Linked DNA regions of Luteolibacter yonseiensis. The protein of the gene in region 1 interacts with the protein of each later gene in a pairwise test. Links are inferred from orthologs where the notes say so. Each region holds a gene or a part of one and is shown in the gene's direction. Other genes may lie near its edges.

Region 1 (7,937 bases):
GCGGCATTGTAGAAAGTGAATTTCCCACGGTCACGGTAGGAACTTGTGAGGGCCTTGCCGGTCATGGCGTCCGCGCTGCCGGGGACCTGCGATTCCGCCCATCCACGCATGGCGTCGATGTCTTCGGTGGTAATCTCTTTCTCACGACCTGACTGCCTGATTTTTGTGGTGGCGGCCTGTTCCACCGCGGCCCTCCGTTCGTCGGAGCTGGCGGCGATTCGGTCCAGATAGGCGGTCACTTCCGGATAGCCCTTGGAAACCAGGTTTGATGCGAGCTCGGCGAGGGTGTGGTTCCGCTGGTTCTCCGGTATCTGCGAACGGACGAGATCCGCGTAGGCCTTCTGGTCCTCCTCCTTGAGTTGGCCGGGGTTGGCCGATTGCAACGCCTCCGCACGCTGCTCTTCCGGAAGACCGGCGAGACGCTGGCCGGCTCCTTGGACATCCGAGGCGAGGAGGGTGGAGATCAGGCGGCCCTCGAACTGGATCCGCATCCGGTTTTTCCCATCCAACGACTTGCTGTCGAATTTCCCTGCGGCGATCTGTTGATCAAACCAGGCGGTGGCCTTGACCGGGTCCTTTTTCGACCATTTTCCCAACGCGTTCGAAAGTTGCCAAATGAGGTCGCCGCGGTCGTCCCCAAACCGGTCTGAGAAAAGGTTGAGCGCCAGCTCCGGATCTTTTTCCGCAAGCGGTTCGACGAACATCTGCTCCAAGGCGGACCGGGCCGCCGGCGACAGGTCGAGGGCGGCGATCTCGTCCAAAGCGGCGACGATCTCCTCCTTGGTCATGGCCTGAAGGCGCTGGTGCATGCGGATCATTTCGCGCATGTCGCCCATGCCGCCGTTGGTCCGCATTTCCAGCATCGCTTCAGAAATTTTTTTCCAGTCCGGCGCGTCCTTGGACTTCGCCTGAGCGGACTTGGCTGTCTGTTTTGAATGCGTTTCCTCCGGCGACGCCTTTGCTCTGGCGATGCGTTCGCGCAGCCGCGTGCTTTCAATTTCCAACGTGGAGATGGAATGATGCTGCGTGGAGAGCAGGCTCCCTGCCAGGACCACCGCCGCGATGGGGGGGATGAAGATGATGACTTTCAACTTGATGGCATTCGACGGTTTTTTCCGCCCATGTCAATGAGGATGGTGTTGGAAAAGCCGCCGGATTTTCCACCATCTCCGAACAGGTTGAAACATTCCCAAGCGGATTGCGACCGACGGGATGTCACAGTTTCGTGAGCTTCGTCACGCGACCGGTCTTGTTCCAATCCTGCACATAGAGGTTGCCCGCCTTGTCGAAGCTGAGGCCGTGGGGAGCGGTGAAGATTCCGAGCTTCATGTCCTGCGGGGCGACACCAAAGTTGGCCCACTGGGACTTGTCCGGATTGTCACCAAGGAAGGAAACGGGGGTGCCGGTCTTGTCGAGGATGGTCACCCGCGATTCAAGCTCGGCAACGGCAAGGGTGTCCCCGAGGATGCTCACGGAGCAGGGGCGGCGCAGGTTCGACGCGTGCACGCCGATCCAATTGCCCTCGAGATCGAGGTGGACGAGGCGGCGCTTCTCGCGGTCCACGACAAGCAGGCGCGGATCGCCGAAGCGGGTGTCGATGGCGAGGCCGTGAGGGGTGTTGAATTGCTTTTCATCCGGCCCTTTGCTGCCGAAGGATTTCAAGAGTTTGCCGTTCTCGTCGAACTTGTGAATGATGTTCGAGCCGTAGCCCATCGAGGCGAAGATGGCTCCGTCCGGGGCGACGGTGACGCCCGTGACCCCACTCCAACCGCCCGGGACTTCACCGGTGGAGGCGTTGGGAATTTCCAGCAGGAGTTTCCCCCTGGTGTCGATTTTGCAAATGCGGAGGGGCGGATTGTTGCCGTTGAGCTGGGCTCCGTAGATGGCCGTCTTGTTGCCTTCCTTGCGGATGGCCATGGCGTGGAATCCCTGGCATTCCGGGGCGATGGTGTCGCGAAGCTTGCCACCCGGCTCATAGACGAGCACGGAAAGCGCGGAATCCGTTGAAACGTAGATCAACCCGCTGTCGTCATCCACGACCACACCACCGTGGGTGGGGCCGATGATTTTTCCGCCCGGCAGTTCACCCCAGTGCGGAACCGCTTCGTAGGACCATGCGCCATTGCCGGTTTTCACCGCCGTGCCGGGATCGTCTCCCGGCTTGGTGCCGTGATCCGGATGGGCGAACGCGAGCGGGGCGATGAGGAAGGGCAGGATTAGGAAACGCATAAGACCCGCATTCCTAACATGTAGGACGAGGGAAGCAAGAAGAGGATTACTGGATAAACAGGGAGGTCGGTCATGGGATCCGCCTCCGGGTCGGGATATCCGGCGACCGGGGATCAGTCCCCCCCGGTCTCCGGTGTTCCGCCGTTGAGGCGTTCGATTTTTTTCCGCTCCCGGGCTTCGCGGAAGAAGCTCTGGAGCAGGTAGAGGCATTCCTCGCCGAGCACTCCCGAGGTGACGTCGCAGCGGTGGTTGAGCGGGGGATTCGCCTCCAGCAGATTGATCCATCCGCCGGCGGCTCCCGCTTTGCTATCAGGGCAACCGAAAACGACGCGTTCCGGGCGGCAGTGGACGATGGCCCCGGCGCACATCGGGCAAGGCTCCTTGGTGACGTAGAGCGTGCATCGCTCCAGCCGCCAGTCCCCCACGGCGACCTGGGCCGCGGAGAGCGCGAGCATTTCCGCATGGGCGGTGGCGTCCTTGAGTGTTTCCACCTGGTTCCAGGCCCGGGCGATGATGCGGCTGTCCCGGACGATGACCGCCCCGCAAGGGACTTCTCCCGCGGCGTAGGCCTTGCGGGCCTCGCGCAGGGCCTGGCCCATGAAATAGGCGTCGCTCTGCAGGTCGATGATGGGGCCTTCGTTTTCCACGCCGGAGGCGTAGCGGGTGCGAGGACGGGATGCAATCTGAAGCAGTTGCCTTTTCCTTTATGCCGTGGCTCCCGTCACGTGCCTCCTCCGGCACGACAACCCCAAAACGGCCGAAATCGCGACCACTGCCATGGTGCCCGGCTCGGGAACGATCCCGTTGTCATAAACAGCGGTTGCTCCGTTCAGGTAGGTGACGGTCCATTTTGTTGATGTATTCGCTCCTCCCGCGGCTGATCCATGGAAGGCCACGAAAGAGGGTGCCGATGGGTCGTTGAGACCGGTCAACCGGCGATCTCCCCCTGCGGTTCTGAACACGATGCGCGCCCAGAATCTCTCCGCAGTGTTTTCAAAGATCGTCGTGCTGGCGACATCGGCAGGCGCGAACAAAAATGCCGCGCTCTTTATCTCGTGGATTCCCACTCCGGGAATATTCGGCAGGTTGCGGTAGTCCATCTCGATCTGTGTGATGGGATTGGTCTCGGACAGCGTGAATTCGTTGGGGAAGGGGTATCGGTCCGCATGAGTCGCATCCGGAGGAAAAGGCAGACTGGCCCAGTCTCGCAGAATGAGAGTGGCCGCTGACGCGGGAAGGCTCAGGCATAGGACACTCATAATACCCAGCCAGGAAGCCAGCCGTCCCGGGAATGCGATTTTGTATTTCATCTTCGATATCTGTTAGAGATCCCCGTCCATCTGTCAATTTTACAATTCGCACGGCCCGGGTCCGAGGTCCGTGAAAATTTTCCGTGCGGGATGGGGGAATCCGTGGTTCGTATCCCGCCTGTGATACCGAAAATTTTTACGGACCGAGTGATCGCCCCCTCATTGCTGGCGGCGGATTTTTCGCGCGTGGGGGAAGAAGTCAGCCGGGCGATCCATGCCGGGGCGGACTGGATGCACATGGACGTGATGGACGGCCATTTCGTGGACAACATTTCCTTCGGCCCGGCCATGATCCAGACGGTGCATGAGTCGAACGACATTTTTCTCGACGTGCACCTGATGATTTCCCGGCCGGACCACTACCTCGAGCGGTTCATTTCCGCAGGATCGGATCTCATCACGGTCCACGTCGAAGCGGAGCACGATGTGGCGGAAACGCTCCGGCGCATCCGGGAGGCGGGTTGCCAGGCGGGCCTTGCGCTGAACCCGGCCACGCCGTTCAGCGAGGTGGTTCCATTCCTCGGAGAAATCGACCTGCTGCTTTGCATGACGGTGGTCCCGGGCTTCGGCGGGCAGGCGTTCATGCCGGAGGTTTTGGAGAAAATCTCCGCGGCCACGGCATTTCGACAGACAAATGGGCTGCGCTACCACGTTGAAGTGGATGGAGGCATCGACGCCACCACCGCCGCCCGCTGCTATTCCGCTGGAGCGAATGTGATGGTGGCGGGCTCGTCCACCTTCCGCGCGGCCGACATGGCCGCAGCGATCACCGCCATCCGCACCGCATGAAATCCAAGTTCCTACTTCCCGCCGTCACCGCCGTTCTCGGCTTCACCCTCGCATGGGTGGCGAAGCCCGGCAATCCTGCCGCCACGGCGGCCCGGCAGGTGGAGGAGTCCCCGGCCAAGCGGCTTCCGCGCGCGGAGTCCGGCGTCACCAGCCCGTCTGGCGACAACAAGCGGCCGAAAGATGTCAAAGCCAGCGACTTCCCGCTTGCCGACGCGGCTGACAAAGGGCCGAAAACCCGCGATGAAGCCCGTATGCTCCGCCTGACCGAAGCGCTGGGCCTGAGTATCGATCAACAGGGGGATATCATCAAGCTTATCGAGGACGTGCAGGCCGCCATGGACGGAAATGTACCGGTTCTCCAGGACCTGGCCACGCGTGGAAAAGCCATCGAGGAAGGACTTACCAAGCTGCTTTCTCCAGAGCAACTGGCGAAGTTCCAGGAACTGAGGGTCCGCGAACGGGAAAACCGGGTCGAATCCCGCGCCCAGAAAATGATTCTGGGAGCCATCGAGGACATCGATCTCTCGCCCGAGCAGCGTGAGGAGGTTCTCAAGCGTCTGAGACTGAGGGCGAAGAACGAAATGCAGGCGATTCCAGACGCTGCCACGCTCTTGTTGGACAAGTCCATGTTGCCCACGAACAACAAGGAACTCTCGATGGATGGCATCCTTTTGCTCACCAAAATCGATGAAGACGGAGCTCCGTCGGAAAATCCGGCCCAGGCCCATCAAAAGGTGCTTGATAGCCAGCGACGTGATCTGGAAGAGACTCTCAATTGCTTCGACGGAATCCTGTCCTCCGGCCAGATGGGCCAGTACCAGGCATCGCTCGCCGAGGCTCGCGCGATTCTCGAAAAAATCCCGAAAATGCGGGGCGAGGCCCGTGCGACACCCGAACCGGTTCCCCCCGTCACCGTCGAACGCGTGCCGGTACCTGACGAGAACGAGGCGATGAGTGCGGAGGATGAAGAGGAGATAAAGAAGGCCGAGGAAATGGGCGACGAGGAACAACCGGACGAAGAACTCTGAACATGCCCATCATCGATCATCTCTTCGCCATCGGCCCCATCCGCAAGGCCATCTGGAGGCTGTGGTATCCCTTCCTTACCCGGAGGCTCCATGAAGAAGGGGTGGTTTTCCTGAATTACGCTTTCGAAACCGAGCCGCCGCTTGGCATCCCACTGGAGCCTGCGGACGAACCGCACCGGGCGTGTGTCCAACTCTACCACCACGTCGGCACCCAGGCGGATCTCGCGGGAAAAAACGTGCTCGAAGTCAGTTGCGGCCACGGCGGCGGGGCTTCCTATCTCACCCGCACCTTGCGTCCGGAGAAATACACCGGCCTCGATCTCAATCCGAAAGGCATCGAATTCTGTAAAAAACGCCACCGCGTCGCCGGGCTGGATTTCATTCAGGGAGACGCCGGAAACCTGCCGTTTCCAGATCATACGTTCGACGCCGTTATCAACGTCGAGGCCTCCCACTGTTATCCGGATTTTCCGAAATTCCTCAGCGAGGTGGCCCGCGTTCTCCGGCCGGGCGGCCACTTTCTCTATGCGGATTTCCGCTTCAGCGATGGCATTCCGGAATGGGAGAAAGCGATTGAAAACATCCCTCTCCGGCAGCTCAAAACCCGCGACATCGGTCCGGATGTCCTGCGGGGCATGGAGAAAAACTCCGCCAGCTCCCAGGCGTTGCTGGATAAAAAGCTGCCGAAATTCCTGCACGGCCTCGGCCGCGACTTCGCCGGCGTGACGGGTTCGCGGGTTTACAACGCGCTTCGGGACGGGCAGCTCTCCTATCGGTCGTATTGTTTCCAACAGGCGTGAGATTTCTCCGCGCTTGCAGCAGGTGCGGTGGTTGATTTCACTGTATCCATGACACGCCCAGACGGTCGCCAGAACGATCAACTCCGCCCTATCTCTTTCATTCCGAACGTGGCCCCTTACGCCACTGGCTCGGTGCTGGTTTCCTTTGGCGACACACGCGTCATCTGTTCCGCCACCATCGAGGACGACGTGCCGCGCTGGATGCGTGCCCAGCGGGTCGAGGGTGGCTGGCTCACCGCGGAATACTCCATGCTGCCGTATTCCACTTTGGAGCGTAAGCCACGCGACATTTCCCGGGGCAAGCTCGACGGGCGTTCGTCGGAGATCCAGCGTCTCATCGGTCGGGCGCTGCGCGCCTGTGTGGATTTGAAAAAAATCGGCCAACGGACCATCTGGATCGACTGTGACGTGCTCCAGGCCGACGGAGGCACCCGCACCGCCTCCATCAGCGGCGGTTGTGTCGCCATGGCCATCGCCCTGAACAAGTTGATGGCGGAGGGACGGTTGAAACAATTCCCCGTCAAAAAGCTTGTCGCCGCGGTGTCCGCGGGCGTTTACCAGGGAGTGCCCGTGCTGGACCTGAACTATCCGGAGGACAAGGATGCCTCGGTGGATTTCAATGTCGTCATGACGGAATCCAACGAATTCGTGGAAGTTCAGGGCAGCGGTGAGGAAGCCGTTTTCTCGTCCGAGGAAATGACCGCCATGCTGGAGCTCTCGCGGAAAGGGATTTCCGAAATCATCTCGCTTCAAAAGGCCGCGATCCTTACCGCGGATCGCGCCGCTCCAGCGGATCTGGCATCCCTGACGGCTGCGTTTGGAAAGCGCTGAAATTCTTCATGAACCCCATCTCTCTCAATCGTCCCGCATTCCAACGAGATTGGGAGGGCTGCTGTTGCAGCGGCGACCGCTGTCAGGCACCGCCTACTTTCCACTTGGCGAAATCCCACCATCTGGGTAGAAGACCCGCGCAATGACCCGCTCATCCATCGAAGCCGCTGCTTACGTTTACATCATCTCGCTCACCATCGTGTTCATCTGGACCGTGGTGAAGGTGTGCCAACAGATTGGCTGGCTGTGATTTGAGCAAAGAGGGGAGGTTTGCCCGGGCCCCTCTTTTTTCCCCATGCGGGGCCGGATGGCTTCACCCGGAGGAAGGAGCCTGGCTATTTCCAATCCACCGCGACCTCGGCGACACGGCCGCTCTTGTCGTCGTATTTGAGCAATCCGTGCTCCATCGCGTATTCGTGCACGCATTTGGTGACCTTCACGTCGAAGGCACAGTATTCCGCGATCTTCCGCAGCGGGGCGAACTGTCCTGTTTTCTTGTGCTCCTGCCACCAGCGCAGCGCGTCGAGCCCATCCGCTGTCTTGCCCATGCCGAGCGAGGCGGACGCCACCGAGTCCAGCTTCAGCCTGAAACCGACGATTTTCTCAAGCTCCAGCATCATGTCCAGATTGATCGTTTGCTCGACCATGGTGTGGAAAACGTAGGGTTGCAGCACCGGGTAATCGAACTGCATGTGGTTCCAGCCGACGACGAGATCCGCCTTGACCAGTTCTTCGCCGAGCTTTTCCATCTCACTTTCGGGGTAGATTTCATACGTCCCGCGCGCGGTGCTGTAAGTGACGCCCACGGAGACGCCCATTTTGGATTTGTTTGAGAATCCCCCCACGTCGCCGAAGCTGCGCTGCGTTTCCAAGTCGAAATAGACGATGTTTTTCCCGGCCACGCGCGTTTGTAGCGGGAGGATCCGATAGGCCGCAAGCACACAGTCCAA
Region 2 (6,119 bases), on another replicon or contig:
CCAGGCGGTTTGAGAATGTGGAGCCGGGGCTCCAAGGTGATCGGAAGCGTATCGGATGCGGCGGGCTAAAATCCGTTTTCTCGACGGATTGAGATTTTTGAGACAAAATTCCCGGCGAGAGGCATTTTCCTCCCAGAACGATGAATTCTCCCGCAAGCGAATGGAAACAGTGGTTGGCCGAGAACGGTCCGCGTCTGCTGCTGTTCGCACGTGGCTGGAGCAATTCGCGCCATGACGCGGAGGACCTCGTGCAAGAGGCCATCCTCCGCATGTGGCACCATCAGGCGGACAAGGGGGGCTCCCCGCCGGATCTGCCGCTGGTGTTCTCCACCATCCGTTTCTGCGGGCTGAACCTGCACCGCAGCGAGTCCCGCCGCCGCAAGCGCGAGGAATCCGTGATCTACCTCAGTGATTTCCAGGACGTCTGGCTGGACCCGGTGCTGGAGGAGGACGAGGAAGCGCTCATCCTGCGCGACGCCGTCCAGAACCTCAGCCCCAAGCTGCGTGAGGTGGTGGTGATGAAATTCTGGGGCGGGCTGACGTTTCTGCAGATCTCCGAGACTCTCGCGATTTCGGCGAATACGGCGGCATCCCGCTACCGCTACGCATTGGAACAACTGGCGCACGAGCTGCGCCGCATCAAGGAAGAACGACATGCAAGCGCCTGACCCTATCGAAACCATCATGGCCCGCCTGGCTCCGCCCGCCCTGAGCGCGGAGTTCAAGAGCGGACTGGATGAAACCATCGACAAGCTCGCGGCCGCCAAGCCGGAGAACGTCACCGAGATCTCCTCCGGCAAGTGGCTTGTCCGCAGTCTCATCGGCGGCGGCATCGCGGCGGGCATCGGAGCGATGTTCGCCCTTTTCCCGGCGGATCACACGACCGGGCCGTCCATGGCGAAGGCGGAAGACGCTCCTTCGGGATCGGTGCTCGTCAGTGCTTCCGAGCGTTTGGAGTCCGTGACGGACGTGGGGATGCGGAAGGACTTCGAAGGCACCGAAATGCATGCGGTGAAATTCACCGCCGTGCGGGAGAACAACGTGCGCGACGAGGAAAGCGGCATGGTGGTGAAGATTTCACAACCGCGCGAGGAGATCCTGATGATGCCGGTGGGGGAGTTTGACCTGAAACGACCGTTCCAGAGCGGAATGGTCGAGGCCGCGGCGCTTCCCGAGGACAACAACGGCCCCTTGCGCGTCGTGAATGTGGCGGAGAAAAGCGCGGAGTTCACCTTCCAGGGCGAGGGCAAGGCCACGGTCACCCGCGAGGCCGACCAATACCAGGTGAAGATCCGGGGGACCGCCGATGATGTCATTTTCGATGGCGGCCTCGCCAAGGATGCCTTGCTCGACGCGGTGCCCGAACCATGGCGCAAGCGGGTGCTGGTCCTGTGCCGCACCCTGGACTCCGCTCTGGACGGAAATCTCATGTCCCCTCGCGAACCGAAGCCCCGCCAGGCTCCTCCCGCGCCCCGGGGGCACTGAATTGCGCGATCCCGCAGATTTATCATGGGATTGCCTTGCGTTTTTGAAGACGGCTTCTCATCTTGCGCCGCATGCATCCTGACGTGGCGAAACTGGTTGAAGCCGGTCGCATTCCTAGACCGGTCGGCGAGCGCCTTTCTCAATTGGCTCCCGGAAATTTCTGTATTCACAAATCCTTCGGCGCCGGCAAGGTGACCGACTGGGATCTTCCTGCGAAAAAAGTCACCATCGACTTCGAAAAATCCACCGGTCAGACGATGGAATTGCAGTTCGCATTCCAAAAAACCGAATGGATTCCCGCGGAGGATTTCCGTGCGAAGAAGATCGAACAGCTTGAGGAACTCCGCACCCTTTCCAAGAGCGATCCCATCGCCCTCGTCGTCCACCTGCTCCAGAGCCACGGTGGCAGCATGACAGGAGACGCGCTCGAAAAGGAACTCTCCGGCGCGGTCATCCCCGAGCCCACTTTCAAGAAGTGGTGGGACGCGACGAAGAAGACCCTCCGCGAGAGCCGTCTGGCCGCCGTGCCGCAGAAGCGCACCGAGGCCATCGTGCTCCGCACCGGAGACCGCAGCCCGGCCCAATCGCTGGTGGCGGACTTCGAAGCGGCCCGCGACATCAAGGGCATGATCCGCGCGCTGGAAGCCATCGCCGCGGACATCGGAGCCTTTGAAAACGACTCGGACGCCCTCAAGCGGTTGTTGAGCGACATCGACGAAGGGGCGAAAAAAGCCGCCCGCGTCCAGCTTGGCCAGGCGTTGCAACTCGTCGCCGCCCGCGATGAAGTCATCAGCTCGTCGAAGGCCCTGGAGCTGGAATCCTCCGCCGTCCGTCTCTCGGATCTTTTGCTTTCCGCCGATCCATCCCGCCTGGCGGAGGAAGCCGGCACGCTGCCATCCAGCCGCCAGCGCGCGGTTTACGAAGCCTTCCCGAACGCCTTCGGAGACATCTGGGTCAGCAAGATCGTCAAGGTGTTCGACAGCGTCGGAGCGCGCGGCGTCACGGAAATCGCCCGCATCCTGCTGGAGCGCGACGCGATGCCGGCCCTCGTCACCCACCTCCGTTCCGCCATCGCCCGCCGCGCCCTCGGGCCGGACGCCCTCATCTGGGTCTGCCGCGAGCGGAAGGGGCCGGCCGCCGAGATCTTCAGTGCGGATGTCGGCGCCTCGGTGCTGAACCTTCTGGAGAACGACCACCTTTCCGACGGCCCGCGCAAGACCTCGCGCCTGCAATCGCTGCTCGGGGATGACAAGACGCTTCTCACCGACCTCGTCGCCATCATGGACATCAACGAGACGCGGAACTTCGCCCGCCGTCTCCTCGACTGCCCGGTCTTCGGCGAGCTTGAGAAAAAGTCCCTCATGGCCCGCATCATCAAGGCGCGTCCAGAAACGGCGGAACTCGTCAACGGCTCGAACCAGAAGCGCCCTGACGAGGTTCTGCTCGTTTCATGGGAGAGCCTTGAGAAGAAAAAGACCGAGCTGGACGACATCGTCCGCAACAAGATCCCACAGAACCGCGAGGACGTGAAAATCGCGAAATCCTACGGAGACCTCCGGGAAAACTTCGAATACAAGTCCGCCAAGGATATGGAGAAGTATCTCGGATTCCGCCGGACCGCTCTGGAGAAGGAGATCGCCAATTCCCGCGGAACCGATTTCAAGGGATCGGATGCCGGCAGGATCAACATCGGCACCATCGTCACCCTCGCGGATGCCGCTGGCGCGGAGACCGAGATCACAGTCCTCGGCGCATGGGACTCCATTCCGGAGACCAAGACCGTTTCCTACCTTTCCGAAGTCGGAAAAGCCCTCGTCGGCCGCGCGCCCGGCGAGACCGTGCAGGTGCGTGACGAGGAGACCGAGCAGATGCAGACGCTCACCGTCCGCTCCATCCGCCCGTTCAATCCCTGAATTTCAAACCCAACCCAGAATACCTACCCCAACCAACCATTATGGACTATACCACCATTGTTGAAATCCGCGGTCGCGAAGTGATCGATTCCCGTGGCAATCCCACCGTTGAAGTCGATGTGCATCTCGAAGGCGGCGCCATCGGACGCGCTGCGGTCCCATCCGGCGCATCCACCGGCGAGCACGAAGCGGTCGAACTCCGCGACGGCGACAAGTCCCGCTTCCTCGGAAAAGGCGTGCTCAAGGCTGTTGAGAACGTCAACGCCGTGCTCGCTCCCGCCCTTCTCGGCTATTGCGCCACCGAACAAGCCTCCATCGACGCCGCCATGCTCGCGCTCGACGGCACCTCCACCAAGAAGAACCTCGGTGCGAACGCCATCCTCGGCGTCTCCATGGCGGTCGCCAAGGCATCCGCCGCACAACTCGGCGTGCCTCTCTACAAATACCTCGGCGGCCCGAACGCCAAGGTGCTTCCCGTCCCGATGATGAACGTCATCAACGGCGGTGCCCACTCGGACGCTCCGATCGACTTCCAGGAATTCATGATCGTGCCTGTCGGCGCGCCTACCTTCCGCGAGTCCCTCCGCTACGGTGCGGAAGTCTTCCACTCCCTGAAGAAGGTCCTCCACGACCTCGGTCTCTCCACCGCCGTAGGTGACGAAGGTGGTTTCGCTCCGACGCTGAAGAGCGCCGAGCATGCGATGCAGGTCCTCTGCCAGGCCATCGAGGCCGCCGGTTACAAGGTCGGTGAGGACATCGCCTTCGCCCTCGACGTCGCATCGTCCGAGTTCTTCGACGCCAAGCAGAACGCCTACGTCTTCAAGAAGTCCGACAAGTCCGTGAAGTCCGCCGAGGAACTCGTCGCCTTCTACGCCGACCTTCAGAAGCGTTACCCGATCATCTCCATCGAAGACGGCTGCGCCGAAAACGACTGGGACGGCTGGAAGATCATCACCGACCAGCTCGGCAAGACCACCCAGCTCGTCGGCGACGATCTCTTCGTCACGAACGTGGACTTCCTCAGCAAGGGCATCAAGCAGGGCGTCGCGAACTCGATCCTCGTCAAGGTGAACCAGATCGGTTCCCTCACCGAGACCTTCGACGCCGTCGAACTGGCCCAGGAAAACAGCTACACCGCCGTTCTCAGCCACCGCTCCGGTGAGACCGAGGACAGCACCATCGCCGATCTCGCCGTCGCGACGAACTGCGGACAGATCAAGACCGGCTCCATGAGCCGCTCGGACCGTATCGCGAAGTACAACCAACTCCTCCGCATCGAGGAAGAGTTGGGCGACGACGCCGTCTTCGGCATCCGGAAGCTCAAGGTGCTCAACAAGTGAGATAAGGAGGGTTGATTCCTGATCAACCCGGGTGGACCTCGGTCCGCCCTCTGGCTTTCACCCATTCAAAAACGGCGGACTTCGAAAGAGGTCCGCCGTTTTTTTGTTAGAGGAGCGGTGGTGCCGATGCTCCTTCGGGCTGGATTTTTTTTGATCAATCCGAGGTCACGCGAAGCGGTGGGGAGGAGCGCGATATTGCAAGATATGCGCAGTCTACGACGGGCGGCAGGTAGCAGGATGTGTGGCGATGGATGATGATGGCTCCGCAATTCGAAGCAAAACCACCATGAAACAACACATCATCACCGCGGGTGTCCTTGGATTACTCAGTTCGTTTGTTTTCGCCGGTTCCGTCGCCAGCGACACCACATCGGCGGTGCCGGCCGCTTCCGGTGACGGCTTTGCCCGGGCCCGCCGCCCGATCAGCAATCCCACCCTGTTCGATCTGGCCCTGCCGGCCACCAACGTCCATCCGTTGTTTCTTTATCACTCGCTTCCCAAGAATATCAACACGACCCTCGGCAAGCTGCCTCTGGGAGGCGATGTGGAGTTGTATGCGCTGCAGTTCGAGATCGCGTTGAACGACCGATTGTCGGTCGTCGCGACCAAGGACGGCTATGTGGATGTCAATCCCGACAGCACCGCGAGCGGTGAAACCGGTTTCGCCAACCTCGGAGGCGGGCTGAAATATGCCTTCATCCTCGATCCCGTTTCGCAAACCGCGCTGAGCGGAACCGTCACCCTGGAACTTCCCACCGGCAACAGCGATGTTTTCCAAGGCGAGGGTGACGGCCTCATCAATCTTTCCCTGTCCGGACTGAAACTCATCGACGACTGGCAGTTTTCTGTCGGCACGGGTGTCCAGATCCCGTTCTCCGACGAGCAGTCCTCCGAGCTGTGGACGAGTGCCCACGCCAGTTATGAAATCAGCCGATACTTCATTCCGCTGGTGGAGCTGAACTGGTTCCATGTGCTGGATTCCGGAAACGGCGCCGGCAATTACCCGACCCACGTCGGTGGCTCGGTGCCCGCCGTGATCGAGTTCGAGGGCGGTGACCTGTTCAACCTCGGGGCCGCCAATTCCGATGCGAGCCGTGATTTCGTCTCCACCGCCGTCGGTTTCCGCTCACGCCTCACGGAGTCGGTTGACGCGGGCGTGGCGTATGAAATTCCGCTCACGGACGACGAGGACAGCCTGATGAAAAGCCGTTGGACGGTGGACCTCGTCTGGTCGTTCTGAACCTTTTGTAGCTGCTGTTGATGTTGGGGAAAACCCGGTGCGGACCGCCGCACCGGGCTTTTTGTTTCCTGATTCACAAGGATGAAACCGAGTAAGGAGTAATTTAGCAGCGGGGTTCCATCAAAGCCGGGATTCTTCGCA

What was found. Proteins that work in one complex are often made in the same cells at the same time.
Region 2: the proteins of rpe (region 1) and eno interact in binary tests that used the Escherichia coli proteins (3 or more experiments, as listed by UniProt). The link is inferred for Luteolibacter yonseiensis from one-to-one orthologs.

The regions. Positions count from the first base shown.
Region 1 is NZ_JAENIK010000004.1:9,701-17,637, reverse strand. The notes cover bases 2,580-5,507. They hold rpe (ribulose-phosphate 3-epimerase), read left to right. Parts: upstream 2,580-3,686; coding sequence 3,687-4,328; downstream 4,329-5,507. Other genes in these bases: JIN84_RS01760 (phthiotriol/phenolphthiotriol dimycocerosates methyltransferase), read left to right, coding at 5,359-5,507; JIN84_RS01765 (hypothetical protein), read left to right, coding at 4,325-5,356; JIN84_RS01775 (PEP-CTERM sorting domain-containing protein), read right to left, coding at 2,934-3,539; tadA (tRNA adenosine(34) deaminase TadA), read right to left, coding at 2,580-2,876. Outside these bases: JIN84_RS01790 (hypothetical protein), read right to left, coding at 1-1,091; JIN84_RS01785 (NHL repeat-containing protein), read right to left, coding at 1,216-2,229; more of tadA, read right to left, coding at 2,343-2,579; more of JIN84_RS01760, read left to right, coding at 5,508-6,156; rph (ribonuclease PH), read left to right, coding at 6,205-6,987; JIN84_RS01750 (ribonuclease H-like domain-containing protein), read right to left, coding at 7,323-7,928. UniProt on the Escherichia coli protein: Catalyzes the reversible epimerization of D-ribulose 5-phosphate to D-xylulose 5-phosphate.
Region 2 is NZ_JAENIK010000013.1:370,881-376,999, reverse strand. Bases 2,594-5,588 are described here. They hold eno (phosphopyruvate hydratase), read left to right. Parts: upstream 2,594-3,439; coding sequence 3,440-4,738; downstream 4,739-5,588. Other genes in these bases: JIN84_RS21970 (hypothetical protein), read left to right, coding at 5,025-5,588; JIN84_RS21980 (GreA/GreB family elongation factor), read left to right, coding at 2,594-3,398. In the rest of the region: JIN84_RS21995 (hypothetical protein), read left to right, coding at 1-13; JIN84_RS21990 (RNA polymerase sigma factor), read left to right, coding at 141-668; JIN84_RS21985 (hypothetical protein), read left to right, coding at 685-1,485; more of JIN84_RS21980, read left to right, coding at 1,557-2,593; more of JIN84_RS21970, read left to right, coding at 5,589-5,978. UniProt on the Escherichia coli protein: Catalyzes the reversible conversion of 2-phosphoglycerate (2-PG) into phosphoenolpyruvate (PEP). It is essential for the degradation of carbohydrates via glycolysis.